Regions from separate parts of the Rheinheimera sp. UJ51 genome, predicted to be linked through region 4. Evidence: predicted binding sites of a transcription regulator. Region 4 holds the regulator's gene; each other region holds the start of a gene.
What was found. Region 4 encodes sigma-54, which starts transcription at its own class of promoters, with help from an activator protein. Its sites were predicted from a motif close to TGGCANGNTNCNTGCTT; they were not measured.
Positions count from the first base shown of each region.

Region 1: LMJ53_RS02610 (PEP-CTERM sorting domain-containing protein) is a predicted target of sigma-54. The motif match lies at 3,616-3,632, and genes of this name have one in related genera.
Region 2: LMJ53_RS02025 (flagellar basal body rod protein FlgF) is a predicted target of sigma-54. The motif match lies at 2,637-2,653, and genes of this name have one in related genera.
Region 3: fliE (flagellar hook-basal body complex protein FliE) is a predicted target of sigma-54. The motif match lies at 4,910-4,926, and genes of this name have one in related genera.

Region 1 covers NZ_JAJHOG010000002.1:112,332-119,931, forward strand. Annotated here, with positions in the region: gene LMJ53_RS02600 (DEAD/DEAH box helicase) at 1-1,919, shown strand, start outside; gene LMJ53_RS02605 (c-type cytochrome) at 1,923-2,291, opposite strand; gene LMJ53_RS02610 (PEP-CTERM sorting domain-containing protein) at 2,758-3,570, opposite strand; gene LMJ53_RS02615 (hypothetical protein) at 4,210-4,800, shown strand; gene LMJ53_RS02620 (hypothetical protein) at 5,160-5,855, shown strand; gene LMJ53_RS02625 (M14 family zinc carboxypeptidase) at 5,923-7,600, opposite strand, start outside.
Region 2 covers NZ_JAJHOG010000001.1:444,600-452,199, forward strand. Annotated here, with positions in the region: gene LMJ53_RS02010 (flagellar basal body P-ring protein FlgI) at 1-263, opposite strand, end outside; gene flgH (flagellar basal body L-ring protein FlgH) at 273-944, opposite strand; gene flgG (flagellar basal-body rod protein FlgG) at 959-1,747, opposite strand; gene LMJ53_RS02025 (flagellar basal body rod protein FlgF) at 1,828-2,574, opposite strand; gene flgE (flagellar hook protein FlgE) at 2,725-4,011, opposite strand; gene LMJ53_RS02035 (flagellar hook assembly protein FlgD) at 4,038-4,721, opposite strand; gene flgC (flagellar basal body rod protein FlgC) at 4,732-5,151, opposite strand; gene flgB (flagellar basal body rod protein FlgB) at 5,154-5,555, opposite strand; gene LMJ53_RS02050 (CheR family methyltransferase) at 5,619-6,452, opposite strand; gene LMJ53_RS02055 (chemotaxis protein) at 6,469-7,398, opposite strand; gene flgA (flagellar basal body P-ring formation chaperone FlgA) at 7,525-7,600, shown strand, end outside.
Region 3 covers NZ_JAJHOG010000001.1:398,843-406,442, reverse strand. Annotated here, with positions in the region: gene LMJ53_RS01835 (sigma-54 dependent transcriptional regulator) at 1-269, shown strand, start outside; gene LMJ53_RS17060 (glycosyltransferase) at 278-1,606, opposite strand; gene LMJ53_RS01825 (ATP-binding protein) at 1,514-1,756, shown strand; gene LMJ53_RS01820 (hypothetical protein) at 1,782-2,141, opposite strand; gene LMJ53_RS01815 (sensor histidine kinase) at 2,320-3,435, shown strand; gene LMJ53_RS01810 (sigma-54-dependent transcriptional regulator) at 3,440-4,798, shown strand; gene fliE (flagellar hook-basal body complex protein FliE) at 4,973-5,311, shown strand; gene fliF (flagellar basal-body MS-ring/collar protein FliF) at 5,340-7,046, shown strand; gene fliG (flagellar motor switch protein FliG) at 7,039-7,600, shown strand, end outside.
Region 4 covers NZ_JAJHOG010000002.1:352,545-360,144, reverse strand. Annotated here, with positions in the region: gene LMJ53_RS03695 (KpsF/GutQ family sugar-phosphate isomerase) at 1-520, shown strand, start outside; gene kdsC (3-deoxy-manno-octulosonate-8-phosphatase KdsC) at 522-1,076, shown strand; gene lptC (LPS export ABC transporter periplasmic protein LptC) at 1,073-1,627, shown strand; gene lptA (lipopolysaccharide transport periplasmic protein LptA) at 1,617-2,108, shown strand; gene lptB (LPS export ABC transporter ATP-binding protein) at 2,105-2,827, shown strand; gene LMJ53_RS03670 (RNA polymerase factor sigma-54) at 2,876-4,363, shown strand; gene hpf (ribosome hibernation promoting factor) at 4,389-4,676, shown strand; gene ptsN (PTS IIA-like nitrogen regulatory protein PtsN) at 4,686-5,156, shown strand; gene rapZ (RNase adapter RapZ) at 5,153-6,010, shown strand; gene LMJ53_RS03650 (HPr family phosphocarrier protein) at 6,000-6,275, shown strand; gene LMJ53_RS03645 (Na+/H+ antiporter subunit G) at 6,311-6,694, opposite strand; gene LMJ53_RS03640 (K+/H+ antiporter subunit F) at 6,703-6,972, opposite strand; gene LMJ53_RS03635 (Na+/H+ antiporter subunit E) at 6,966-7,502, opposite strand; gene LMJ53_RS03630 (monovalent cation/H+ antiporter subunit D) at 7,499-7,600, opposite strand, start outside.

The DNA.
Region 1 (7,600 bases), 240 kb from region 4:
ATGGCCCAGATAACCCAGAGTTATGGCAGCCGTTATTGGCGGAGCTTGATACCTTGCAACAGCAAGGCTGGCAGGTAGAGCAAGCCGCCGATTTTAATTTGCAGATCCTCGATGCCACGCCGTATTTGCAAGTACAAGATGGTAAGCAAAGTGGCTTTGAATTAGGTATCCAAGTGGATGTGAACGGCCAGCAAGTGCCGTTATTACCGTTAATCAGCCAATGGCTGCGGCAATATGGTTTACCAGTGAGCGGCCAAACCATTTGGCTTAGTTTGCCACAGGGCAAATTAGCCTTGCCGATGCAATTAATTCAGCCGCTGATTGATACCATCGTTGAATTACTCAATTTACAAAAGTCGCCGTTAACCTTGGAGTTACCCGATTATAAGGCCGCCATCTTACCCCCGCCTGGTGCAGCTGAGATTCAATATTTAAATGCTAACCGTTTAACTCGGTTAAGTGAGCAACTGCATAATTTCCAAGGTATAGAAGAAGTGGCCTTGCCCAGCGGCTTAAATGCCGTGTTGCGCTCTTATCAGCAGCAGGGCTTTAACTGGCTGGTGTTTTTACGCTGCTTTGGTTTAGGTGGCGTGTTAGCCGATGATATGGGCCTGGGTAAAACCTTACAAGCGCTCAGCTTTATGTTGTATGAAAAACAACAAGGGCGTTTAAAAAAGCCGGCATTAATTGTTTGCCCCACGTCGTTATTAGGCAATTGGCAAAACGAAGCTGCGCGCTTTACACCTGACTTATCTTTGCTGCAGCTTTACGGCGCTAAACGTCGGCCGTTGTTCGAGCAAATGGATGACTTTGACGTTATTGTAACTAGCTACCCATTGTTAGTGCGCGATCTACATTTATATCGCCAGCGCGAATTTAGTTTAGTGATACTGGATGAGGCGCAGCATATTAAAAATGCGGGCAGTCAGGCGGCGCAAAGTGTGCGGGCGTTAAAACGTGAATTTAGTTTAGCGTTATCGGGTACGCCGTTAGAGAACCATTTAGGCGAGTTAAAGTCGTTATTTGATTTTGTGTTACCGGGCTTACTGGGTACCGAAGCGCATTTTAATCAGGTGTATCGTAAGCCGATAGAAAAGCATGCGGATACCGAACGTGCTCAGGTGTTAAAACAAAAAATCGCGCCTTTTATGCTGCGGCGCAGTAAAAGCCAGGTCGCCACCGAGTTACCTGAGAAAAACGAGATATTACAACTACTCGAATTAGAAGCGGACCAACGCAATCTGTACGAAAGCATCCGCTTGATTATGGAAACCAAAGTGCGCGAACTGTTTTTGCGCAAAGGCGTGGCGGCCAGTCAAATTGAGTTTTTAGATGCCTTATTAAAACTACGCCAAGCTTGTTGTGATGCGCGCTTAGTACCCATTGAACAAGCGCAACTAGTAAAGCACAACGCCAAGCTCAGCTGGTTAAGAGAAAACCTGCCTGAAATGATTGAAGAAGGGCGGCGCGTATTACTGTTTAGTCAATTTGCCAGCATGCTGCATTTAATAGAACAAGAACTGCAATACATGGGCATTAGCTACAGTAAATTAACGGGGCAAACCAAACAACGACAACAACAAATTGATGCCTTCCAAAATGGTGAAACGGAAGTCTTTTTGATTAGCTTAAAAGCCGGTGGCACAGGGCTGAATTTAACTGCCGCCGATACCGTTATTCATTACGATCCTTGGTGGAACCCCGCTGCTGAAAACCAAGCGACCGATCGGGCGCATCGCATTGGTCAAGACAAAGTGGTGTTTGTATACAAGCTGATTGCCCGCAATACCGTTGAAGAAAAAGTACAAAAATTACAGCAGTATAAGCAGGGCTTATCGGATCAGTTACTGGGTGGTGGCAAAGGCCAAGTATGGCAAGGCCAAGCCGAAGACTTGCTGGCGCTGTTTACGGCCGACTAACGATTAGGGAGCGGGGCTTTCTATTGCGGGCGGTAATAAGGCATAAAACTGGCTTAATAGCGCAATGTCATCATCGGTTAAACCTCGAGCTTGTGGGCTCATAATCGCATGTTTACGATCGCCATCACGAAAAGCGGTAAGCGCCGAATGGAGCTCGCTGGCGGGGCGCCCTGCAAGATGTGGGTAAATCGCATTACGAGAGATACCTCGCGGCCCATGACAGGCTGCACAGGTGCGTGCCCGTGCACTACCCGCGGCTAACGTTTGCTGCTCTGCTTCGGTATAACTTGGGCTAGGTGCTGATGGTTGAGTGACACTTTTATCGCATGCTGCTAATGTCATGGCGGCGAAAATGAACATGGCTTTACGCATACACTTCTCCTTATTACTCATTTAGCTTGCCACAACTTTTTGTCTACGCCTATTTTTTCTGTGGCTGGCAACGTCATGCGCTGACAACGTAACGAAGTGGCAGTGTGTTCGCTGTTGAGTGCTGTTGTTGCGGCTTTTGGGCTAAAAGCCGAAAAGCGAGCGCGGAAAGCCGCGCAAAGTGTTTGGGAACAGAGACTTAGCGGTTGTCATGAATAATGCTGTGATTTCTTAGTAATATTTTATCCCCCTTTGCAGCGAGCCACCTAAGCATCGTTGGCCAAGGTTTTAAGAAAACGGGGGTTTGAGTGCGGCGACGAAGCATAGCGCGAGTGATGTTTTCGCCTTGGGCAGCGCATCAGCAGTCGGGCTTTCGAGCGAAATTGGGGTATTTTCTTTGGATACTTTCTTTTGGCGATGCGAAAGAAAGTATCTCGCCAACGGTGAAAACGTTAACTAGTGTGTGGGATCAGCGACTAAGCTTTCGACGACGCGATACCAACAAACCAGCAAAGGCCAGCAACATCATTGATAAGGTCGAGGGTGCTGGCACAGGGGCGGCCGGGTCTTGTGGATTAGAGGGTAAAATTTCAAAAGAAGAGGCTAGCCCCTCAGTCGAACTCCAATCTGAGTAGTTTGACTCACCTACTGAACCAAACCCATTGCACGTTAAGCGGGCATCGCCTGGCACGGCGCAACGTACATCAACTCTGTCGACTGCTAATCCAAAGCCACCATTAGGGCCAGCACCAGGAACACCACTCATCATAAGATCTACGCGAAACAAATACTCTTGCCTTACTAAGGGGTTGTACCACGTGTTTTGCGGGGTGGCAGGACCATAGAACGGGTCAAACATAAATTCTTGTTGGATGAACATGTAGCCATTGCTGTATAAAAGCGCTGTTGCGCCAGCCCCGGGCTGCATTAGCGTTGAAGATGAATATTGGATAGTCCACTGAGGAAAGTTAAATCCTGGTGCAATACCGTGCGGCATAATAACTTGTAACAAATAGTTACTGATAGTGCTTTCACCAGTGGCTGAGCGATTAATATCAATTGAGCCAGTCACCGAACCATTTAAGCCAGTATTACCAAATGCATTGCCTGAGCCATCTGAGTTGTGCGTGAAACCATTCGATACAGCCGTTCGATTAAAAAAGGATTCCGTATCAAAATTAAAACGAATAATGTCAGCCTTTACTGTAGATACAAAAAAAAGCATGGAGAATAACAAAAAAATTAAATTCAACAACGAGCCAAGCTTAGTTTTACTGTTCATAAAGCACCCTTTTTATTGGTTATTATTTTTTATGCAACCCAAAATAAGCAATAACTGCGCCATAAAATAATTAATTTAAATAACAGGTAATTATGTAGTATTAACTTTTATTCACTCTCGCTAGTGTAAAAATTTCTGACGATAGTATAAGCAAATATTCTTAACGGCTAATATTTAACCATAAAAGAAACTTGTGATTGTGTTGTTGGCATCAAATATTGCACCATGGTTAATAACTTTTGCCGACGACAGTGTTCAGTGTTAGGGGCAGAAACTATGCGGCCTTTTTTCATCCTGAGAAAGACGTTTACAGCCAAAGTTTACTTTGCTTTTAACTCGCTCTTTTCCAACTCTAGATATTAACTACCCCCTTTGCAGCGAGCCATCTGAGCATCGTTGGCCAAGGTTTTAAGAAAACGGGGGTTTGAGTGCGGCGACGAAGCATAGCGCGAGAGATGTTTTCGCCTTGGGCAGCGCATGAGCAGTCGGACTTTCGAGCAGAAGTGGGGTCTTGCATTTTTTGGAGACTTTTTTTGGCGAAACAAAAGAAAGTATCTCGCCAACGGTGAAAACGTTAAGCTCTGAGAGCTCGGGAGGGCTCGGTATCTGACCCCGAAGGGCTAAATTAAGGTGAACATTATGCGTAAAATAGTGTTAGTTATATTCATGTTAGGGCTATTAGTGGCCTGCGATAAAATGCAAACCCTTTCTGAAGCGGCGCAAGTAGAGCGCACTATCCGCCAAGAAGTGAAGCGCGATGTTAAGGGTTTATCTGCACTGACTAAGGCTGCAGCAGATACTGAGTATGATGGCTTCGCCTGGCGGCGGGGCGAGACCATTCAAATTCGCCAGCGGCAAAACGGTGAGTTAACGCTGCTAAAGGACGTGCAAGCTCCTGAGATTATTGCGACTGCTGTACAACACAATATTCCTAGTTTTAGTGTGGTACGTTATCAACAAGGTTGGTTAGTGGTGTTTCGTACCTACGTCAGTAGCCATTGTCAGGTCGTTTATGCGTATGCTTATCACGGTAAGTTAGATGATACGCCGCAATGTAATGATGCAGTATTTGCTGAGCAGGCGAATGGGAAGTGTCAAAGCCCGATAAATGATGAGTGGCAAGTCTTTAAAGAATGGTTTTTTGCCGAGTCACTGGTTGCTGAAGGTAATCCGGTATGTGCTGATAAAGTAGCACAAGGCTGGCAAACGCCAGTGCAAATCAATCATTAAAATGATATTTGCAACAAGGTTTCGGTGGCTTGGCTAGGGCTGCCCTTTAGCGTGAGCCGAGCTCTCTAGCGGAATTGGCGCGCATTTTCTTTAGATGCTTGTTTGTGCTGCAAAAGCAAGTATCTCACCGCAGGTGAAAGCGTTGCTGCCGTTAGATCTAACGGTGTAAAAATGTGACGCTGGGTGCTGGCACAGCGAGTGAATTAACGCCGTTTTGATAAAGTTTTCGACTATTTTCTAGTGAAAACGACTAACTTAAGTTTGATGTCTATTTTTAAGATACTGTTATTAATAGGTTTATTAAGTTGGCTGTGTTTTTGCAATGCTCAACCTATCTTAATTATTTGCGAGTACTATTTATGAAACTGAGCACCTTAACCCTTGCTGTTAGCTTAACCTTCGCTGCCTGTTATGTTGGCGGTGTTATGCCTTTTTCTGCGGTGGCGGCAGAGACTGCCCCGCAAAGTATCGAAGATATTTCTAAAGTGAATGGCAGTATTAAACTTGCCGCTGGCAGCATAGCGGGCGAGGTGAGCACCGTGAATGGCAGCATCAATTTAGCGGAAGATAGCCAGGTACAATCGGCGTCTACGGTAAATGGTAGCATTACTTTGGCAGAGCGAGCGCAGGTTACCGGAGAGGCCTCAACAGTAAATGGCAGTATTAAACTGGCCTCAGGTAGCAAGGTGATGGGCGAACTGAGTACGGTGAATGGCGACATGGTGATCAACAGCAGTACCGTAGCGGGCGATGTTAGTACGGTGAATGGCACCTTGAAAATTGAAGGCAGCCAAATCGCCGGAAATCTAACGACGTTAAACGGTAATGTTAGTTTGCTGGCAGGCTCAGTAGTTCAGGGCGATCTGGTGTATGCCGAGCGCACTGCCCGCAAAAGTTGGTTTAGCTGGTTTGGTAAGGATAAGCACAAACCGGCAACCTTAACCATCAGTGCCGATTCAAACGTGCAGGGTCAGATCATCTTAAAACAAGAGGTGATCTTGAAATTAGAAAATGCCGCATTGGCAGCACGCGTGGTAAAGCAATACACCGAGTAGCGGGCCAAAAAAAGCGGCAGGTTTTCCAGCCTGCCGCTTTTTAGCGAACCATGAAACGCTGAAACCATTATCGCAGTGGCGTGGCGTGCGCCGCACCGCGGAATACCGCGTTGATATACAACAGGTGCATGCCGTCGACATAGGCGCGGAAATTAGGCTCTTGTGTAAACGCAATAACCTGGCCACGACCTTGCGCTTGCACCATTAACAACGGTTTATGAGCAATTTGCTGGCGATTTTCTTCCCAAACAAAACCCCCGGCAACAAGCTTTTCTGGTGATGCGAAAGTCAGTACATTACGACCATGTGCCAGCGTCAGTGGCTGATAGATAAAGTTACCCACAAAGATGCTGTTCACATTCGCGGGTACACCGGCGGTTAGCCAATGATCTTGGTCTACTTCCGCTCGTGCTAAAAAGCCAGACACGCTATCAGGCTGCGCTTGAAAAGCTTCTAAGCGTTGCTGATACAACTCGCGGCTTTCTAGCAGCATACCTGCAACTTGCGCTTCAGCTTCGGGTTTCTTTTGTTCACTCACTTTAAATTCACGTTTGCTATTCAGTAACGGTTTTTCACCTTGGATCAACCAATCGGTTGCATTACCCAACGCCACTAATACACCACCGCGACTAACAAAGTCGTGGATTTTTTGCTGAGCTTGCGCCCCCAAAGCTTGATTATAATTGCCTTGGCTTGCTGGCATAATCAGTACATCGTAATGGCGCAGTTCAGCACGTAACAGTTGTGCCGGGCGAATAGCCGTTACCGGGTAATCAATGCCTTGCTCTAAGATAAAGCGCGCGCTACCGGCGCTTAGTGGGTTCGCGGGTTCATCCCATAACAGGGCTACTCTGGCATTAGGGATGTTTTGCACGTTGCCTGAACCAAAATTTGGCCCATCTTTAATCCAGCTACTATTAATACCGGTAACATGAGCACCGCTGCTTTGTGCAAGTTGTTGAATTTTAGTGGCTAACTGCGGGTTATCGGCATGGCTTAAAATTAAACTGCCGGCGGGATACCGCACACCATTGCTGTGCGTAAATGGCAAGTCACTGCTTTTAACCGTTAAACCTTGCTGCAGCGCATGGCTTAACAAACGCGCCGCGGCCATATCGCCCCAAGGCACAATATAGCCATAGCGGGCATCGGCAGCCGTGACTTTACCAGCGAGTTTGGTGTCTGGCCCAACGGTTATGCTGGCCACATCAACCGCGCGGTTACAACGGTTAACCTCTAGGTTATACATCAGCGGTAATGACCATGCGGTCACGTCATAGATTTCATCAGGTAGGTTTTTCGAGCGACGGTCTTGCTGGCGAGCAATAAAGGCTTCGGCCATTTTGACATCGTCATCTAGCAGATTGCGAATTAACTGATAAGTTGGCTGCGCGGTGTTCACCACGTAAGCGCCTTGCTGATAACTGTTACCACAAGCCCGAAAATCGGCCGTGGCTTGGTTAACGGTAATGCCGTGTTGGGTGAGCACGCCCATTAATTTTTGGTGGCCAGCAACATCACGGGTGGCAGGGAAAATATAGCTGCGGATGCCATCTTTCTCACCCTGAGTGAGTGACGTTTGTCGATAGCTGTAGAAGCGCTGCAACAAGTCTTTGGCGCGCTTACTGGCGGTTTCAAGCGTAGACATATAAGCGATAAAGTTACGTTGTACGCCATCGGCATACGTTAAAATGCTGCCATCGGTACGGCGATAGTTATGTCCGCGGGCCGAGCCCATTTCGTAG
Region 2 (7,600 bases), on a different contig from region 4:
ATGGCCACTGCCGCCACATTTTTTATTTGCGTACGTGAACCCGCCGGTAAGTTAATCCCAAAATTAGCCAGCATGGTGCGGAAGCTTTGTTCGGTGAATGGGCTTTGTTCGCCAGTACCGGGTAAGCCGACCACCAACCCATAACCGACTAATTGGTTACTGCGCACCCCTTCAATATCGGTGACATCTTTAATGCGCGCAGCTTGAACTAGGTTGCTGCAAACTAGCGTAGATAATAAGCCGAGCATGATCAGAAACCGCATATACTGCTCCTAGAATGGCCAGAATGGGCCATTAAAAAACTGGGTTAACCAGCCAGGTGATTGCCCACCATGATGCGCACCCGTACCGCTGTATTCGATACGTGCATTCGCGATCTTGGTCGACTCTACCGTGTTATTCACATCAACATCTTGTGGCCGAATAACCCCAGTTAAACGGATATATTCTTTACCGGTATTTAATGTCAGCCATTTTTCACCGCGGATCACTAAGTTACCGTTCGACATCACCTGTAACACATTGACCGAGATATCGCCGACTAAGCTATTGCTCTGATCCGCTTTGGCATCACCTTTAAAGTCTTGGCTACTGCCCGCGCCAAACTGCAACACGTTACCCCCTACCGATACGTTGCTTCCGGCAAAATTAATCGGGTCAAAAGCAATGTTGCTGTCTTTGGCCGTTTCCGTTTTAGCTTTTTTCGACGCTTGCGTTTTCTCACGCAGCACTACGGTAATAATGTCGCCTTCATGCCGTGCTTTGTTATCGGAATACAAACTATTGGAATGGCTTTGCATAAACAACGAACCATTTTTCACCACCGGCCGCGGCGCCGACTCTGGCGGCAAGGGAGCAAAATACGGATCGTTTGGCTGGGCCTCTTGCATCGAAGCACAGGCGGTTAAACTACCGACCATCAGTATTAATAGGACATTACGCATTAGCTGTACCTGCCTTATAACTGTTGAATAACAAAACCAAGCATCTGATCCACGGTTGAAATAACTTTAGAGTTCATTTCATACACGCGCTGGCTTTCAATTAAGCTAACCAATTCTTCTGTGACGTTCACGTTAGAGGTTTCTAGCGCGCCCTGCACAATAATGCCTAGGCCTTCTAACCCTGGAATGCCTTGCACCGGATCGCCACTAGCGGGCGTTTCGCTAAACAAGTTTTGACCAATCGGCTCTAAACCGGCCGGGTTAATAAAATTAGTGACCGTTAACTGACCTAATACGGCATTTTCAACCTGCCCAGCTAAACGAGCGGAGATCTCTCCATCTTGAGACACCATGATATTCGTCGCATCTGGCGGCACCACAATATTGGGCTGTACCTGATAACCAGCACCAGACGTCACAACATTACCATCACCATCAACCGTAAATTGGCCATTGCGGCTATAAGAAATGGTGCCATCTGGCATTAACACTTCAAAAAAGCCATGGCCTTGGATCATCAGATCCAAACTGTTCTCAGTGGTGATCATATTGCCTTGGGTAAAGCTTTTTTGCGTCGCCACAACCTTAGTACCGGCACCTATCATTAAGCCGTTAGGTAATTCGGAGTTTTGGGAAGAGCGGCCACCTGGCTGATTAATGTTTTGATACAGCAAATCTTCAAACACGGCACGGCTCTTTTTAAAACCTACCGTGCTGGCATTCGCCAAGTTGTTAGAAATAACCGAGATGTCACGCTGTTTCGCGTCTAACCCTGTTTTGCTGATCCACAATGCTGGATGCATTTGTACCTCCTGGGCTTACGCCCTATTAACTAAGTGCCAAGCAGCTGCTGGCTGAAGTAAAACGGTAAAAAGAAAAAGCGTTAACCCATGATCCGCAGCAACTGATTTTGCTGTTGATCCATTTGCTCAGCTTGCTTCATCATTTTCACTTGTAATTCAAACTGGCGCTGTAAGCTGATCATCGTGGTCATTTCGCCAACCGCATTGACATTACTGCCCTCATAGGCGCCGCTAAGCAAAGTGACATTGGCACTGGCCTGGGCATCCTGACCATCTTTACGTCGAAACAAGCCATCGTTACCTTTAACGATATCGGCATATTCCGGTTGTACTAATTTAATACGCCCTACTTCCTCTAACGCGTTTGCCGGAGCGCCTTGCGCTCTGGCAATCACGGTGCCATCAGCGCCGATTTCCATCTTCGCTAGCGGCACGGGTAACTGCAGCGGCCCCGCATCGCCCATCACCGGCAAATCGCTGGCGGTCATCAACATACCGCTGGCACTAATTTGTAAATTGCCAGCACGGGTGTAGGCTTCATTACCGTCTTTATCTTGCACAGCAAACCAGCCGTCACCTTGAATAGCCACGTCTAATTCACGTTCAGTAATAATCATCGCACCACTGTCAAAGTTTTGACCTGGACTCTCTGTTAACGAAAACACTCGGGTGGGCAAACCTTCACCGAAGGCTTGCATGGCTCGTGCTTGCTCAAAATCGGCTTTAAAGCCGACTGTGCCGGTATTAGCCAGATTATTTGCGCGAACACTGATGCCATTCATGTTCTCTTTGGCACCGCTCATGGCGATATATAACAGACGATCCATAATAAACCTCGCAGGGACTTGCCGTTTTTACTTAACAAAACTTTTATTGCTTAACTATAGTTAAGCAATAAAAGTGCCAGCTTGATAAAACAGGCTATTTTGATTAAAAAAAAGCCACCCGCAGGTGGCTTGATTCGACCGATAAATCGTTTATCGGATCTGCAAGATGGTTTGTTGCAAGGTACTGTTTACTTCTAAGGCCCGCGAGTTGGCCTGGAAGTTACGCTGGGCGCTAATCAAATCAACCAATTCTGTAGTTAAGTTAACGTTTGACTGCTCTAACGCCGAGCTTTGAATGCTACCAAAGGTACCGGTATTTGGCTCACCGGCTAACGGCTCACCCGAGGCTAAGCTGGCTTTCCAAGAGGTCGATCCTGCTTGACTTAAACCCTGTGGGTTAGCAAACCGTACCATGGCTACTTGCGCTAAAAACTGCTGATCGCCATTAGAATAAGACGCCATAATCTTACCACCCACATCGATATCTAGCCCTGTTAAACGGCCAACAGTAGTGCCGTTTTGACTTAATGTCCCCACTTCAAAAGCAGAAGCGTATTGGGTTGGTGTACGTGTTGCGGCTTGATCGCGAAAGCGAATACCAAAATCACCTGAATCACCGAAACTAGCGCCATTATTTAATAAGCCATTTAAATCTGCCGGCGAAATAGTAATGTCACTAAAGTTGGTATCGTCAGGGGTACCATTTGGTTGAAAAGCTAATTGTGTTGTAGCAGATGGGACGATTGTGCCATTAAATGTGGTATAGACATCCCAGGTATTACTTGCCAAGGGATCTGTTCTAACAAAAAACACGCTGAGTATGTGTGCCTGCCCTAAGCTGTCGTAAATAGTGGTAGACGTGGTACTGTTATAAGAACCACGATCAGTGGGATCAAAAACGGTTATGGTTGGCGGCAATGATCGTGCGTCTAAATTCATACTAACAAACACATCACGCGTTGCGCTGGGTGCGCCAGCAGTAGTGGGGATCTGGATAGGATTAGTTGTACTTAAACTGACCGAGGTAGTCGAGCCCGTTTCTGCATCAACCGGATAGCCTTGTAAAAAGCTACCATTGTTGTTAACTAAGAAGTTATTGGCATCCAGCTTAAATGCACCGGCACGCGTATAACCATAATCACGCGAACCCACTTCCGAAGCGGTAACAAAAAAACCATCACCGGTAATAGCCAGATCCAACGAGTTATTGGTAAATAACAATGAACCTTGCTGGAATTGCTGAGCTACAGAAGATGTTCTTACACCATCACCGACCTTGGTTTTACCCGCTTGAAATACTGAAGATGCATACACATCGGCAAATTCAGCACGAGATTCTTTAAAACCCGTAGTATTAACGTTAGCGATGTTGTTTGCTGTGGTATCTAAATCTTTTTGTGCAGCGGCGATACCGCTTAATGCTATATTAAAACTCATATGTTACCTCACCTTAAGCGGTTGTATTAACCATAAGAAACTTCTAACACATCGGCCAGTTTCACTGCCCCAATGCCTAATAAATTCAGTGTAATGCCGTTACCGTTGTTGCCCATACTGACACTGGATACAGGGGTATACACTTGTACTGGGGCATTTTCCGTTTTGCCTCTGGCACTGACTTCAACACTGATGTTATAAAGCCCAGCTGCAACAGTCTCACCAGCTTGATTGGTGCCATCCCAAGCAAACTCGTTTTTACCCAATTGCGGTTGATTTACACTAAATGTAGAAACTAGCTCGCCATTGGGTTTAGTGATAATCACTTTCATGTTATCCGCTGGTTGTTCCAGGTTTATTTGGCCACGCGAGAGCGACTCACCGGTGAAAACTAATTGGTCAGACTGTGTCAGCACACTGCGCCCTACTAGTGATGAGGCTTGCAAGGCTTGATTAGACGACATGCTTTGCGCCAAGCTACTAAAGTTATCATTAAGCTTGGTGATACCATCGGCCATGGTAAAGTTGGTCATCTGCGCGATCATCTGATCATTTTCTACCGGTTTGGTCGGGTCTTGATAAGCTAATTGCTGAGTTAACAAAGCAAAAAAGTCAGACTGCGTTAAAGCGCCATTGTTTTTATCGGCAACTTTTTTCTCAGTATCCCAGTACATCCCTTCTAGCGCAGAATTTGTATTAATGGTTGTCATGCGTTACTCCTTACCCCTGACCTAACCGTAAGGTGCGCATTAACATTTGTTTTGCGGCATCTGCGGTTTGTACGTTGGTTTCATAGGCTCGAGACGCTGAAATCATATTCGCCATCTCTTCCATAATGTTGACGTTGGGCTTGTAGACATAGCCATTTTCATCCGCCAACGGGTGATTGGGCGCATATTCCACATTCGGTGGCGCGTCAGATTCGACAATTCCCAGCACTTTAACGCCAGAGCCGGCATCTTGTTGCCGCTGCGCTTGCGCAAACTCGGTGGCAAACACCGGGTGACGACCACGGTAAACCTGATCGATACTACTGCTAACGCTATTCGCATTGGCAATGTTACTGGCTGTGGTATTCATTCTCACTGACTGGGCGGTCATGCCAGAGCCAGCAATATCAAACACTTTAAATAAGCTCATAATTACTGTCCTGTTCCTGTCAGTGCTTTTTTCAAGCCACTGATCCGACTATTCAAAAATTGTAGGCTGGTCTGGTATTCGATGGCATTTTGCATCATGGCATTACGCTCGCGGTTCATATCCACGCTGTTACCATCGCCGGTGTCAGTTTGTTCTGGATTGCGAAACTTCACTTCATGCCGGGTTGCAGTTGAAATGGGGAAATGCCCATCATGCGTCCGCTGCATGGAACTGCGTTGCCGAGATTGGGCGTTCACCAGCGCTTGCTGAAAATCGATGTCTTTAGCTTTGTAGCCAGGAGTGTCAGCGTTAGCGACGTTTTCTGACAGCACTTGCGCACGACGATCTCGAACCAGCAACGCTTGTTCGTGCATGCCAAAGGCTTTGTCTAAACTGATTGCCATTTTTTTGCCACCTCATGTTGTAACCTTAATTTGAGGAAGCAAAAAGCAGGCCAAGATGCAGAGTTAAGATTTCTTGCGGTAGATAATGCCAGGATTACAACGCAGCATGTCAAAGTCTTCATTCATGGTTGATAATGACTCTGAGGCCCCGAGGATTAAATAGCCTTTACTGTTTAATGACTGAGCAAACTGTTTAATTATTTTCGCTTTCACTTCAGGAGAGAAGTAAATCAATACGTTACGACAGAATATGATGTCAAATTTTCCTAGCAGGGTATAACTGTCTAACAGGTTAAGATGCCGAAACGTCACTCTTTTACGCACGTTATCTTTAACGCGCATCATGCCATTAGAGGTATCTTCAAAAAACCGCGTGCGCCGCTCAGGTGATAAACCACGCGCTAAGGCTAAGCCGTCGTACTCGGCTCTGGCGCAATGCTCCAGCATCGTATTAGAAATATCGGTACCGAGGATATTCACCCCGCCAGGAAAGGCATTTGGTCGGCTTTGCTGGAACTCTAGCGCGGTCATTGAAATAGAATAAGGCTCTTGCCCCGATGAACTGGCCGCTGACCAAATTTTGACGCTGCGGCAAGTTTTTTCCAGCTCCGGCAATAATTGATTCTTTAATAGCTCATACGGGTAGTTGTCACGAAACCATAAGGTTTCATTGGTGGTCATGGCGTCAATCACGGCTGAGCGTAACTGTCGTTCAAACGGGCTCATGGTTTTGGCAACCAGCTCAGATAAACTGCCATGGCTAAAACGTTGCATTAAGGGAGTTAAACGGCTTTTAACCAAATATTGCTTATTATCACCCAGCACGATACCGCACTGTTGCTCGAGAAAATCCCGAAATTGCCGATATTCCGATTCTTGTAACTGCTTATTCTGCACGCATGACCCTTACCAATTATTCAACGTGGAGCCATTTTTGCACTGATTGCGCTAACTCATCGGGATTAAACTTTGCAATAAAATCCTCAGCCCCCACTTTTTGTACCATTTGCTGATTAAACACGCCACTTAACGAGGTATGTAAAATCACATGTAACTGTCGCAGTTTCACATCGGCTTTCACAGCCGCCGTTAAGGTATAGCCATCCATATCCGGCATTTCGATATCAGAGATCAGCAAACCCACTTTTTCTGTAATCGAATGTTGGCATTGTTCACTTAATTGTTGCAGGTAGGTCAGCGCTTCGCGGCCATTTTTGACCAAGTGCATTTTTACACCCAATGGCTCTAATGCCCGTTTCACCTGATTACGCGCCACGGTAGAATCATCGGCAATTAAAATAATTCGATCACCTAAATCAGTTGCAATGCTTTTCGACACCGTTTCATCGTGGATCATTGTCGGTGAGGGTGAAATCTCTTCGAGAATTTTTTCAACATCTAAGATCTCAATTAATTCTTTATCCAGTTCGGTCACGGCCGTTAAATAGCTTTGCTTACCACCGGTGCCTTTTGGTGGCGGCATGATGGCTTCCCAGTTGATATTAACGATTCGCTCAACTGAACTAACTAAAAAGCCCTGCACCGAGCGGTTATACTCAGAAATAATAATGAACGCGGTGGATAGATCTTGAATTTCTCGCCCGCCGATAGCCAAGCTCAAATCAATGACCGATATGGTTTGACCACGAATGTGCGCAATACCACGTACAAACTTGTTGCGTTTGGGCATGCTGGTTAAACGCGGACATTGCAACACCTCACGCACTTTAAACACGTTAATGCCATAACGCTGGCGTCCAGCAAGCTTGAACAGCAATAACTCCAATCGATTCTGACCCACAAGTTGGGTGCGTTGGTTGACGGAATCTAGAATACTGGACATCTGGGTTTCCTTACTTCAGCCTTAGGCGTGGTATTTGCATGATTGGTTCTAAGTGTCAGAAAATCGGCGTCAATACATGATTCAGGTATGTTATAGCCCTTTATTAGTTAAGCATAGACAAACCCTATGAAAAAGTATGAAAATTTTCGTAATACCACCGCTTTAATCAAGGCACTGTGCTTAGGTTTAACGCTGAGTGCAT
Region 3 (7,600 bases), on a different contig from region 4:
CGTTATTTCAAAGCGATGACAGCAGCGATAGTGACGAGATCATCGGCTTTGAATCTGTCACGACATTTACTTCTGAGATAAGACAAGATACCTTGCCAGAAGAGGGCTTAGACTTAAAAGAGTTTTTGGCTGAATTAGAAATCCGTTTTATCTCTCAAGCGCTAGAGCGCCACGATTTTGTAGTGGCGCGGGCAGCCGATATTTTAGGTTTGCGCCGCACTACCTTGGTTGAAAAAATGCGTAAATATAATTTAGGTAAAGAAGAATAATATTCTTATCAAGTAGTTGTTTTATATAGTTCCCAAGGATAATCATAGAAATGGTGTAGATTTATTTGCTGCAGCACTTCTGTAAAAGCTTTATCACTATCTAATAATATCGCGGCTCTTTCAATGGCATTGTTAGATTGGAGCAAGTAGAAATGATTATCTGTCTTATATTTCAGGATAATTTTATACATTTCTTGTTCGCATTTAACAGTGAAATCGATCCCAACTGCAGTTGCGACATCACCACTATCTAAGGTTACTACAGGTTTACCTTTGGAAAGTGCTTCTGCTGCAGAACTTCCTCCTCCTATCCTTGGTGGATTTAGGTATAAATCACATATCTCCAATACTGCTAATACATCGTCTTGAAAACCAAGATTACTGAAATTATCTTTAAAATTAGAGTACTTATTACAAAATTGTGTGTAAGTATCTAGGTTACCAATAATGACAAAATGGATATCATGCTCACAAAGAGGCAGTAATAGCTGTAGAAATTTTTCTGACAATTCATTGGTTAACCGCCCACCCACTAGCGCTATTAAGAATTTATCTTCAGGTAACCCAAGGTCTTTTCGGTTAAATATGTTGTTTTGAGGTTTAAAATCAAAGGTAAAAATACTTTCGATTACACTGTCAGTTGATAATCCTTGTTTAGTTAAATTAGATTTTTCTATCTCGGTTACATTGCGACCAATCACTCTAAACTGACTTGGCGAAAATGATAAACTACTAAAAACTGTTGAAATGACTGCGTTGGGAACAATTTGGCTGCAAATGTCTGCCAGTAAATTGTCACCAATACTAAGAGTGAAGCCAGGTTTTAGAGTGTTAATAACATCTATCAACATTCCCATTTCTTCTAAATTTGGCATTTGTGAGGAACACTGAGCATATTTAAACTTAATGCCTTGATATTCCAGAAGTCCGTTTTTAATTTCTGTTCTGTTTCCGATCAAAGTATCAAACCATGGAACAGCGCCTGTCATGGGAAGTAATTCGCAGGTATTTATCAGTATAACGTCTTTACCTGTACTATTTTTTATAACTTTTATACGGTCTAGAGCAGTTTTTGTCGGAGCATGGTTCAAGCCAAGAAATTGCGAAATAAAAACCACGATAAGATTTTCATTTCTTTCAGCAGCAGGTATGTAATTGATTTTTTCTTTGAGCTCTTGATTAAACGCATCAACTATACTTTTATAGAGTTTGATGAGTTTCAAAGATGATGTGTTGTTAATACCTTGAAAGTTTATAGATTTGAGTTGGTAATACACAAAAAATCTTTCGGAAGCATTAAGTGCTACGAGCAACGCAGCACAATTATCGTCAGTCAATTACCGGTCTCAGAATGGTACGGCCTAATGGATAACCCGACGGTTGCTGATGCGCTATTAGACAGAGTGATCCACAACGCCCACCGATTGGAATTAACAGGTGAGTCACAACGTAAAAAAACACTGGTTCAGGGAGAAGAAGTCGGGTAAAAAGAGAACATAAACGAAGGTCAGATCATGCTGGCCGGATCACACCGAAACGCCTGGCCGGATGAAACCGGAACAGGTGGCCGGACAAACCGAAATACGCATTAAGCGGCATATCGAGAATTTCATCGTACATTTTTGAAATATCTAGGATGTTTAAACCAGAGCTTAAAATCAAAGAATAGGCATATAGAAGTGCGTAGGGGCCTTTATCCTTAAATTGACTTATAGCATGTGATAAAAATTGCTCATCACTTTCTTTTTGTTTAAGCAAATCTATCCAAGCTTTACCTAGCTCGTTTATGGCATTACCTCTGCTGTCAAAGAGAGGATTCGACGATGGTGTAAACAGCGTCAAAAGTTGTTGGGTAATCTTTTCAAGTTCCATTTTTATTCCGAATTCATTTTCTGCATCTAGAGCTTAACAGTACCCTTTTATAAAAAACAGTCAAAAGACATTATTTTGACAATGTATGTATTTGGAAATTATAAGGTTTATGTTGGCTTGATATTTGCTTCATGTTCTCAATATTAAGCAGAATTCTGCGTTAGATTGGAGGAGAACTATGATGTTATCGGCTGACAACTTAGATACAAATACCATAGGTTACGCATTAAAGTTTCCGAGAAATCATATCAACTCCAATTTTTATCATGCTCACGACTCAAAGGTAAAACACATTCTGCAATGCTTACCCTCCGGCGTGGTGTTGCTTGATGGTTGGGGCCGAGTGATTGAAGTGAATCATGTTGCGGTAGAGATGCTTGGCGAGCCTTTGCTCGGTGAATCATGGCTTAATGTGATTAACCGCTGCTTTCGACCTCGCAGTGATGATGGCTTAGAAGTGTCATTAACGGATGGGCGGCGTGTAAAACTGCAAATCAGTGCTTTAACACCCGACTCGGGGCAGCTTATTGTGTTGACCGATCTCACCGAAACACGTGAGCTGCAAAATCGCTTAAGTCATCTGCAGCGTTTATCCACACTGGGTAAAATGATGGCGACGCTCGCGCATCAAATTCGCACCCCTTTATCTTCTGCCATGCTATACGCTGAAAATTTGCGTAGCCCCAAATTGCCCCATCAATCGCGTGAACAATTTCAAGATAAGTTACTAGCGCGCTTGCACGATTTGGAGCAGCAAGTGAACGATATGCTGTTATTTGCGCGCTCAGGTACGGCCCAAGCCGTGGCCAGCATGACATTGCAACAATTGATGGACGAGCTGGAACTGCGCAGCGAAGCATTGCTAAGCCATCATCATGCCACCCTTAAAATCAGTTTAACCACACCGCAAGTATCTTTACTGGGTAATAAAAACAGCCTAGTAGAAGCCTTATTAAACCTCTTGCACAACAGCTTACAAGCTGCAGGCGATAACGCACAATTGTGCTTAGCGCAGCAAATTGGCAAAGCGGGGCAGTTAACCTGGCAATTTAGTGATAATGGCCCGGGTATTCCGCCAGCCGTGCAAGCGCAGATGTTTGAGCCGTTTTTTAGCAATAAAGCCGGTGGCAGTGGTTTAGGTTTAGCGGTTGTACAGGCGGTGGTCCATAGCCATCAGGGCAGTATTCATTATGTTGAGTTAGCAGCAAGGCCAGAGGGAGCGTTAAGTGGCGCCTGTTTTGAGATCAGCTTGCCTATTCATCATAGTGCCTCAGCGACTAAGACTAAGGAGTAAAGCCATGTCAGATCTGAAAATATTAATTGTGGAAGATGATGCGGGTTTACGCGAAGCCTTAATCGATACACTGAGTTTGGCCAATTATCAGGTGCTCAGTGCCGCCAGTGCCGAAGAAGCCTTGCTGCTATTAAAAAAACAAAGTGTGCAACTGGTGATCAGTGACGTGCAAATGGGCTCGGTATCGGGTCTAACCTTGTTAAAAACCTTACGCGAACAACATCCGCAATTACCTGTGCTGATGATGACGGCCTATGCCACCGTGCAAGATGCGGTTGAGGCGATTCGTTTAGGGGCGATTGATTATTTATCGAAACCGTTTTCACCTGAGGTGTTGGTCAGTACGGTAGCGCGTTATGTGGTCGCTGAGACAACAGACAGTTTCACGCCGATTGCCGCGGCTGAGCAGAGCAAAGCCCTGTTACAATTGGCCGAGCGGGTGGCGCATTCTGAAGCCAGTGTGATGATCTTAGGGCCTAGTGGCTCGGGAAAAGAGGTGCTGGCGCGTTATATTCATCAACAATCAGCCCGTGCTGCTGAGCCTTTTATCGCCATTAACTGCGCAGCGATCCCCGATAATATGTTGGAATCCACCTTATTTGGCTACGAAAAGGGCGCCTTTACCGGCGCGGTGGCGGCGTGTCCGGGTAAATTTGAACAAGCACAAGGCGGTACTATCCTGCTGGATGAAATTACTGAAATGCCGATGAATTTGCAGGTTAAACTCTTACGTGTGCTACAAGAGCGCGAAGTGGAGCGGCTGGGCAGTCGTAAAACCATTAAGTTAGATGTGCGCATTTTAGCCACCAGTAATCGTGAGCTTGCTCAAGCGGTAGCCGATGGCCTGTTTCGTGAAGATTTGTATTATCGTTTAAATGTCTTTCCGTTAAGTTGGCCTGCATTAGCGCAGCGCCCGGAAGATATTGTGCCGTTGGCGGAGCATTTATTGCGCCGGCATTGCCATAAACAACAACGGCCAACTTGCCAGTTGAGTAAAGCGGCTCAGCAGCGTTTAACCCAGCACAGCTGGCCAGGTAATGTGCGCGAGCTCGATAATGTGATCCAGCGTGCTTTAATTTTACAAGGCGGCATTGAGATTGCGGCGGCTGATATTTTATTAGAAGTGCCGGGTTCACTGGGGCAAAGTGCTGTGCCACGCGTGCAAGGTCTTAGTGCGACCACGGCTGATACCACCGATTTTAAAACTGAAATTCATGAGCAAGAGCATAAGCTTATTCTCGCCACGCTACAGGCTTGTGCTTTTAAGCGCAAAGACGTGGCCGAAAAGCTGGGTATCAGTGATCGCACCTTGCGTTACAAATTAGCGCGGATGCGCGAGTCAGGTATTGATATTCCGGCTTAAGCGAGCCTCATACGTCATTTCACTACAAAGCCTTACGCTGCTTGGCAACGAATGCCGATGCAGCGTAAGGCTGTCTGGTTATAACCCCTGTTTTCCCTATGTTTGGCGAGTTGGCACAACTTCTGCTTAGTCTGTTATATCCTCGTAAATAACAAAATTTTGACAGGCAGCATTATGGAAATTAAAGGTCAGGCGTTATATGCCCAAATGCAAAGCATGGCAACCCAAGCACGTGCTTTGCCCTTCGAAGCCGATCCAAGCATGGCGGTGCAGCCGACAAACAGCAGCCAGTCAGATTTTTCCACCTTGTTTAAAAACGCGCTAGGCAGTGTCAATGAGTTACAGCAGCAAAGCCGTGGCATGGCGACCGCAGTTGAAATGGGCGATCCTAAAGTGTCCTTGGCGCAAGCCATGATTGCCGCGCAAAAATCCTCTTTGGCTTTCGAAGCGACCGTGCAAGTTCGTAATAAAGTGGTCGAAGCCTATAAAGAAATTATGTCGATGCCGGTCTAATTAGACGGGTAGCGCAAGCAGGAGAAGTATGGTGGCAGATAATCAATCAACGGAACTGGCGTTAACCAACACCGATTTCAGCAATGACAATCAACCGCAAAGCAAGGCGGGCTTTTTGAGTGCGCTGGGCAACAGTGGTGATTTGTTAAGACAGGTCACGTTGATCGTGGCATTAACCATTTGTTTGGGTATTGCCATCTTGATCATTCTCTGGGCGAAAACCCCTGAGATGCGGCCACTGGGTACTTACAACACGCAAGAGCTTATTCAAACACTGGATCATTTAGACGCGCAAAAAGTTAAATACAAATTGGAAGGTAACGTTATTTTAGTACCGGAAGATACCTTACAAGATGTGCGCTTAGGCTTGTCTCGTGCCGGTTTAAACCAAGAGCCGTCATTAGGTACCGAGTTTTTATTACAAGACAGCGGTTTTGGAGTCAGTCAGCGTTTAGAAATGGAACGGTTAAAGCACAGCCGTGAGCAACAACTGGCCAGAACCATTGAAGAATTACAAAGCATTGCCAGAGCGCGGGTACTACTGGCTATTCCTAAAGAAAACGTGTTTGCTCGGCAACAAGCCTTACCTTCCGCCACGGTATTAGTGACTGCGCGCGGCGGCCGTGTGATCCGCGACAGTGAAGTCGATGCGATTGTCGATTTAGTGGCCTCTGCCGTGCAAAGCTTAGAGCCAAGCCGCGTGACCGTAACCGATCAAAATGGTCGCTTACTGAATAGCGGTTCACAAGATGGCAGCTCAGCCCGCAATCGTCGTGAATTAGAAATTCAACGTAGCCGTGAAGATGAGTATCGTCAGAAAGTTGACTCCATCTTATTACCGGTACTGGGCATGGGAAATTACACTGCGCAAGTCGACTTAATGATGGACTTTACCGCTGTTGAGCAAACCCAAAAGCGCTATAACCCAGATTTACCGGCCATTCGCAGCGAAATGGTGATTGAAGAAAACAGCGTTGGCGGCGGCAGTGGCGGTATTCCTGGTGCGTTGTCTAATCAACCCCCAATGCCTTCGGCTATTCCTGAGCAAGCTACCGGGGCGTCGCAAGCGGTGATCCCTGGTCGCAATAGTCGTGAGTCTACTCGCAACTTTGAGCTTGATACCACCATTAGCCATACTAGCCAGCAAAGTGGCGTGATCCGTCGCTTAAGTGTGTCGGTGGCGGTCGATTATAAACAAGGCGTACCCCAAGAAGATGGTACCCTTGGCCCCGCCACCCCGATGGCACAGGCAGAGCTAGAGAATATTCGCCGTTTATTACAAGGTGGCGTTGGCTTTGATGTACAGCGCGGTGATACTATCGAAGTGATTTCGGTACCTTTCGTCCGTGAGCAAGTTGAAGTATTAGCCGATGTGCCTATTTATCAGCAAGATTGGTTCTTGCAAGTGGTTAAGTTGGTCATGGGTGGCTTGGTTATCATTGTATTGTTACTGGGTATCGTGCTGCCAATGCTGAAGAAACTGATGAACCCGGCAGAAACAGTCGATGCTTATGATGAAGATGCCATGACCAGTGGTTTAGATCTGGGTAACGAAGATGACTTGGCGGTTGCCCAGTTTGATGAAAAATCTGTCGGTTTTGCGCCAGATGGCACCTTGATGTTACCGGATCTGCATGGCGACGAAGATTTATTAAGAGCGGTGCGTGCCTTAGTGGCGAACGAGCCGGAACTGTCCTCATTAGTAGTGAAGAATTGGTTGGCTGAAGATGAGTGAGAAAAAAGAAGTTAAAATCTTTGACGTCAGTAAGTTAGATGGCGTTGAAAAGGCCGCTATCTTACTGCTGAGTTTGTCAGAAGAAGATGCCGCGCAAATTCTTAAGCACTTAGAGCCGAAGCAGGTGCAGCGGGTGGGGATGGCGATGGCGCAAACCACCGATTTGAATCAAGCTAAGATCACGGCGGTACATCGGCGCTTTATCGAACAAATCCAAAACTTTAGTACCATAGGTTTCCAAAGCGAAGAGTTTATCAAACGGGCATTAACGGCGGCGTTAGGCGAAGAGAAAGCCGCTAACCTGATTGATCAAATTGTATTAGGTGGCGGTGCCCGTGGCCTAGACTCGTTAAAGTGGATGGATTCGAAGCAGGTTGCCAATATTATTCGCAACGAGCACCCGCAAATTCAAACTATCGTTTTATCTTATTTAGAGCCGGAGCAATCGGCCGAAATTTTATCGCAGTTTTCAGAAAAAGTTCGGTTAGACTTAACCATGCGTATTGCTAACCTTGAAGAAGTTCAACCGGCCGCGTTGCAGGAGTTGAATGAAA
Region 4 (7,600 bases):
CTTAGCGCCCACCGCCAGCACCACGGCGACATTGGCCATGGGTGATGCCTTGGCTGTCGCAGTATTAGATATCAGAGGTTTTTCAGCCGATGATTTTGCGTTATCACATCCCGGTGGCAGCCTTGGTCGCAAGTTATTGTTGCGCTTAGAAGATTTAATGCATAAAGAGAATTTAGTGCCTATCGTACCGCAAGAGGCAAGTATTAAAGATGCCTTATTAGAGATTTCACGCAAAGGGCTCGGCATGACCACCGTGGTCGATGCACAAGGTCGCTTGGCTGGGCTTTTTACAGACGGTGATTTACGGCGCATTCTTGATCAACGTATTGATATTCACAGCACCTCCATAGCCAAGGTGATGACGGTCAATTGCATTACGGTAAAAGCAGAAATGCTCGCCGCAGAAGCGTTGAATATTATGCAGCAACGAAAAATTAATGGCCTGATCATAGTTAACGAGCAGCGCGAGCCAATCGGCGCCATGAATATGCACGACTTACTGCGAGCAGGAGTAATGTAACATGGACTTATATCGCCAGTTGTACCAAGCTATCAGTGATACTAACGCCAGCCGCGCGGCTGATATTAAATTACTTATCTGTGATGTCGATGGTGTATTTTCGGATGGGCGTATTTACTTAGGTAATCAAGGTGAAGAGCTAAAAGCCTTTCATACCCGGGATGGCTATGGCATTAAAGCACTGCGCCAAGCGGGCATAGAAGTGGCTGTGATAACAGGGCGACAATCGGCCATCGTGGAGCAGCGTATGAAATCGCTAACTGTGCCCTATATTTATCAAGGGCAAGAAAATAAAACGGCCGCGTTTCAAGCGCTGCTCGCTGAACTGCAATTAGATGCCAGCCAAGTCGCTTACATCGGTGATGATTTGGCCGATTGGCAAGTCATGCAACATTGTGGCTTAGCCGTCGCGGTAAAAGATGCACATCCTTATTTGCAAAAGCACGCCCATTTAGCCACGTCATTACCTGGCGGTTTTGGTGCAGTGCGCGAATTATGCGATCTGTTACTCATTGCGCAACAGCGATTTTTACAATTTGATGGCAGCAGCTCATGAGAAAGTTTTTTGTGCTCATCGTCATGTTACTCGTGATAGTCGCGGGCTACCTGTGGTTGAATCCCAACGTTGAGCAAGTGGATCTGCAAGTGGATCGAGAATTTCAACCGGATTACATTGCTGAAAATGTTACCTTGCGCATCTACGACAATGAGGGCTATATTGCCGATCATGTGCAGGCACTGAAATTAGAGCATTTTGAACAGCTCGGCTTTACGCAGTTTGATCAACCGCGCTATACCCTGTTTAATAAAGCGCATCAGCCTGCTTGGGAAATCAGTAGCTTACAAGGCGTCTGGTTTCCTGAAGATAAGATTATTTTGGAAAACCAAGTGGTTTTGCAAAACAAACAAACCCTAGGTTTAGTAGAGCGGGTTGAAACGGCCTCATTACAACTGATGTTGCCTGAAAAAAGTATTCATACGCATGAAATCGTTCAGATCACCGGCGCCGGTTTTTTCATTAAAGGGCAAGGTATGCATGTCGATTTAACAAAAGAAACCATGCAATTGCAAAAGCATTTAGAGACGGTATATTTCAATGAAAATTAATAGCTTAATGATTGTTCTGGCCTTTTTTTCTGCCGTCAGTTTGGCCGCCGAACCGGATCATAAACAGCCTATTTCGGTCGATGCAGATAAAACCTTAGCCTCATTAATTGACAGCATTGCCAGTTATGCCGATAACGTTGTAGTACGTCAGGGATCCATGTTGATCAAAGCGGATAAACTTGAAGTCGACGCCAGTGCCGGTAAAGGTAAAGAGGTGTTTATTACAACAGGCTCACCGGCGACCTATTCACAAACTTTGCAAGGTGATCGTCCTGTAACCGCTCAAGCGAATGAGATCCGATTTGACCGTGCCAGCCGCATTTTAACCTTATCGGGTAATGCCGAAGTAATGCAAAGCGGTAGCTTAGTGCGCGGTGCCGTGATCCGTTACAACATTGAATTACAACAATTAAGTGCTGAAGGTGAGCAAAATCGTCGCGTTACCACGATTTTCACCCCAGAAAACAAGGACACTCCATGAAGTTAGTGGTCTCGCACCTCGCCAAAAGCTATAAAAGCCGGCAGGTAGTGAAAGATGTCAGCTTAGAAGTTAATGCAGGGCAAATTGTCGGTTTATTGGGCCCTAACGGTGCAGGTAAAACAACAACCTTTTACATGATTGTTGGCTTAGTTCCCTCGGATAAAGGCACCATTACCCTCAACGAGCAAGATATTACTTTTGCTCCTATCCACCAACGTGCCCGCGCCGGCATTGGTTATTTACCGCAAGAAAGCTCGATTTTTCGTAAATTGACCGTGCATGAAAACTTATTGGCCATTTTGCAAACCCGCAAAGATTTAAGCACGCAACGCCGCGCTGAAATTGCCGATGATTTATTAGAAGAATTTCATATCGGTCATATCCGCAACAGTTTAGGGATGGCGTTATCTGGTGGCGAGCGTCGTCGGGTTGAGATCGCACGGGCGTTAGCCGCTGATCCCGCTTTTATTTTATTAGACGAACCGTTCGCTGGGGTTGACCCAATTTCAGTACTTGATATCAAAAAAATCATTCAACACCTCGCCCAACGTGGCATTGGTGTTCTCATTACTGACCATAATGTACGTGAAACGTTAGATGTTTGTGAAATCGCTTATATTGTCAGTCATGGCGAACTGATTGCAGCGGGCTCTCCGCAAGATGTTCTCGCAAATCAGCAGGTGCGTGATGTATACCTAGGTGAGCAATTCAGGCTATAGTAAAGAAGATAGAACGCAACTGCGCATTCAGGAGAGAATTACAGGTACATGAAGCCCTCTTTGCAACTCCGCCTAGGACAACAGCTTACCATGACGCCACAACTGCAACAGGCGATACGCCTATTACAGTTGTCTACCATTGAGCTACAGCAAGAAATACAGGAAGCGTTAGACGCGAACCCGTTACTCGAAGGCGACGATGATTTCGAACGTCAGCCAGATGAGGTTGATCACAGCCTTGGCAATATCAATCGCGATACCCTTGACGATCCACGCAACAAAAACTCAGAGCAAAAAGACGTAGCCGATCGCGATACCAGCGATGATCTGAATCAACAAAACATTCAAGAAGATTTACCGCTAGATAATAACTGGGATGACTTAGTCAGTGCCGCTCCAGTTAGCAGTGGCAACATGCCTGATGACGATATGGTGTATCAGGGTGAAACCAGCGATACCCTGCAAGATTATTTACGTTGGCAAATGCAACTCACGCCCTTTTCTGAAATCGACCGGGCTATTGCTGAAATCATTATTGAAGCCATCGATGACAATGGTTTTTTAAGTATCAGCTGCGAAGAAATACTCGACTCACTGCAATCTAACGAAGTCGAGGCCGACGAAGTTGAAGCCGTGATTAAACGCATTCAATTATTTGATCCGGTCGGGGTCGGTGCTCGTTCGGTGCAAGAGTGTTTACTGGTGCAATTACGACAGTTTGAGCCAACGACACCCTATTTAAATGATGCAAAACAAATTATTAGCAACTATACCGAATTTTTAGCGAATAGAGACTTTCGTTCTTTGATGCGCGTGACTAAACTCAAAGAAGAAGAGTTAAAGGAAGTCATGCAGTTGATCCACAGTTTAAATCCACGGCCGGGTGCGGATGTGATTAAACAAGAGCAACAGTATGTTATTCCTGATGTCACGGTGACAAAAGTAAAAGGTCGCTGGCAAGTCGAATTAAACGCTGATGCTATGCCCAAAATACGGATCAATCAGCAATATGCGGCGATGAGCAAAACCGCTAAAAACACCGCTGATACGCAATTTATTCGCTCGCACTTGCAAGAAGCTAAATGGTTTTTAAAGAGCTTAGAAAGCCGAAACGATACTTTGCTTAAAGTAGCCAATTGCATTGTGCAGCAACAACAAGCCTTTTTTGAGCATGGTGAAGAAGCCATGAAACCAATGGTGTTGAATGATGTTGCAGAAATGGTCGGTATGCATGAGTCGACGATCTCACGCGTCACCACCCATAAATATATGCATACACCGCGTGGAATTTTTGAACTTAAATTCTTTTTCTCCAGTCATGTTAGTACAGAGAGTGGTGGTGAATGTTCTTCCACTGCCATTCGCGCCTTTATTAAAAAATTGGTGGCGGCAGAAAATCCGGCAAAACCGCTCAGTGACAGTAAAATGGCGGAGATTTTGTTAGAACAAGGGATAAACGTGGCTAGGCGAACTATCGCTAAATACCGCGAATCGTTGTTTATTCCGCCGTCAAATCAACGAAAGACCCTGCTGTAAGTGTCTTAACTAAAAGGAAGAGTCTATGCAAATCAATTTAACAGGCCGTCACGTCGAAATTACCGAAGCCTTAAAAGATTATGTCGAGAATAAATTTGCTAAGCTAGAGCGTCATTTCGAGAACATTAATAATGTACATGTCATCTTAAACGTGGAAAAATTACAACAGATTGCCGAAGCTAAAATCCATCTCACCGGTGGTGAAGTGTTTGCGGTGTCTGAGAACGAAAACATGTATGCTGCGATTGACCAGTTAATAGACAAACTCGATCGGCAGGTCATTAAACACAAAGAAAAACTGTCACGACACTAAGACATTATTATGAATTTAAACGCGATGTTAGCGGAGAACTGCACGAAAAGTGCAGTTCTATTTAACAGTAAAAAACGTATCCTCGAATATATCGCCGAACTGGCTCACCAGCAGCTTCCCGAACTATCCGAATACACGATTCTTGAAGCCTTAATGACCCGTGAAAAACTCGGTTCAACCGGCATCGGTGGCGGCATCGCCATTCCTCACGGCAAACTTGACTGCGTAACCCAACCGATATTGGTGTTTGTGGTCAGTAAAGACCCTATCGCGTTTGATGCGATAGATAATCAAGCTGTCGATATTTTTTGCGCTATTTTAATACCCACGGAGCAATGCCAAACGCACCTAAGTACGTTATCCGGTATTGCCAAACTGTTAAGTCAGAAAGATTTAACCAAAAAAATCCGCCATGTCGAGTCAGATGAACAACTGTATCAGCTACTCCTCGACTATAGCCAAAAAACAGGTGAGTCATGAAACTACTCGTCGTCAGTGGCCGCTCAGGCTCTGGCAAATCGGTTGCTCTGAGAGTCATGGAAGATCTCGGCTATTACTGCGTCGACAATCTCCCGGTTAATCTATTACCGACTCTGGCAACTGCAGTAATGGGCCAATATGAACGCGTTGCCGTGAGTATTGATGTGCGTAACTTACCGGGCGATCCCGATGAGTTATCAGACATTTTGTCATATCTGCCGCGCAAGCTGGAACTGACGATTTTATATTTGGATGCGGATCACACCACGCTAATTAAGCGCTTTAGCGAAACGCGTCGCTTGCATCCGCTATCCCATCAAGCGATGTCGCTCGATGAAGCCATTTCGCGTGAACAACAGTTATTAGATCCTATCTCTAGCCGCGCCGATTTATATATCGATACCACTGAACTGAATGTGCATCAGTTGGCCGAGCAATTACGTGAGCGGATCTTAGGCCAAAAGACCGGCCGTTTAGTGATACTTTTTGAATCCTTTGGTTTTAAATATGGTATTCCAAAGGATGCCGACTTTGTGTTCGATGCGCGGTTTTTACCCAACCCACATTGGGAGCCGGATCTGAAACCGCTCACTGGTATAGATCAGCCTGTTAAAGATTACCTCGCTTCACAAGACGTGGTGGCAAAATACACGTGGCAGATCAATACCTTTATCGCCAGCTGGTTACCTCATCTCGAGCGTAACAATCGCAGCTACTTAACGATAGCGATTGGTTGCACTGGTGGCCAGCATCGTTCTGTGTATATCGCACAAAGCCTAGCCGAAACCTTCCGCAGCCAACGCGAAGATGTACAAATTCGCCATCGGGAATTAGTCAGACATCATGGCCGATAAGTTAGCTGCAACAGTCACGATTATTAATGCTCTGGGCCTACACGCACGTGCCGCCACCAAGCTAGTGCAGTTAAGCCAGCAATTTGATGCCAAAGTAGAATTAGTGCAAGAAGATGGTAAAACAGCAGATGCCGCTAGCGTACTGGCCTTGTTGATGATGGCCAGTAGTAAAGGTAAAACCTTGACAGTGACCACCGAAGGCCCTGACGCTGCTGAGGCATTAGAGGCGATCACTTTATTAATTAATACCGGTTTTGGCGAATAGCGTAAAGCCTGTGCTTTACGCTATTGTTAGGTTGTTTAGGGTAAATTCGATTTAATATGCGAACGGCTGCTGTTTTGTAACTGTCCTCGCTTCAATTCTTGCTCACCTGTAGTCCGCGCAATCGCCTCAGTGCGATGATGTAGCGCGGCTTTAATAAGCATATGTGCACTGATTGGCGCGGTGATCAATAAGAAAATAGTAATCAACAATTCATGCACGCTGATCTCACCGGGTGTCGCACTAAAAAATAACATCGAACCTAACAAAATACCGCCCATGCCCAAGGTGGTTGCCTTTGTTGGCCCATGTAAGCGCATAAAAAAATCGGGCATCCGCGTTAAACCAATCGAGCCAATTAACACAAAGCTGCCACCGAGTAATAAAAAGAAGGCAATTGCCCATTCTATCCAATTTTGCATACTGTCTCCTATTCGATGATATCGCCACGTAATAAAAACTTACACACGGCCACCGTACTGACAAAACCTAACATGGCAATTAATAACGCGGCTTCAAAATACAATGAGGTGCCCATCAGCAAGCCATATAAGATGATCAGGGCGATGCTATTAATGTACATGGTATCGAGCGCTAGGATGCGATCTGGCAAGCTTGGGCCACGTACTAAACGCCATAGGTTAAGTATCAAAGCCAAACTGATCATACCAAAGACTAAAAAGATAACATTCTCTAACATTGAAAGATCTCCTTTAGCGGGGCTTCATAGCGCGATTTGATCGAAGCAATCAGCTCTGCTTCGTCTTCTAAATTCAGCACATGAATTAACAACCAACGCTGTTTTACTTCTTCACCTTCTGCCAGCATTTCTTTAGTCGGGTAAATGTCCGCGCTTACCGTGCCAGGGGTCATCGACACGGTACTGGCTAAAATGGTGATAGGCAGTTCATGCTGTAAATCCAGCGGCACCCGCACAAAAGCGGGTTTTAACCGTTTAGTCGGCCCTAAGATTAATACCGCGACCTGCGCATTTGCGGTAACAATATCCATCAAAACCATAAGAATATAACGTAGCGCCAAAATGGGGCGTTCAATCAACGGCTGAGGATCTCGGAACTTAGCACTGATCCAAGGGATTAATAACGCCAACACGAAACCAAAAAACAGATGCACTGGCGCGACACTTTGATTGAGTAGTAACCATACTAAAAACAACAAGACGCTGCGATAGGGTGTTGGCAACCAGCTGTAACGAGGTTGTAATCTCATTGAGCACCTCCAGACACGCTAGATTCAAGTAAAATCGTGGAAATCGTTTGTGACACATCTTCAAGCTGCACCGCTGCCGCCACACTTAACTCGGTTAA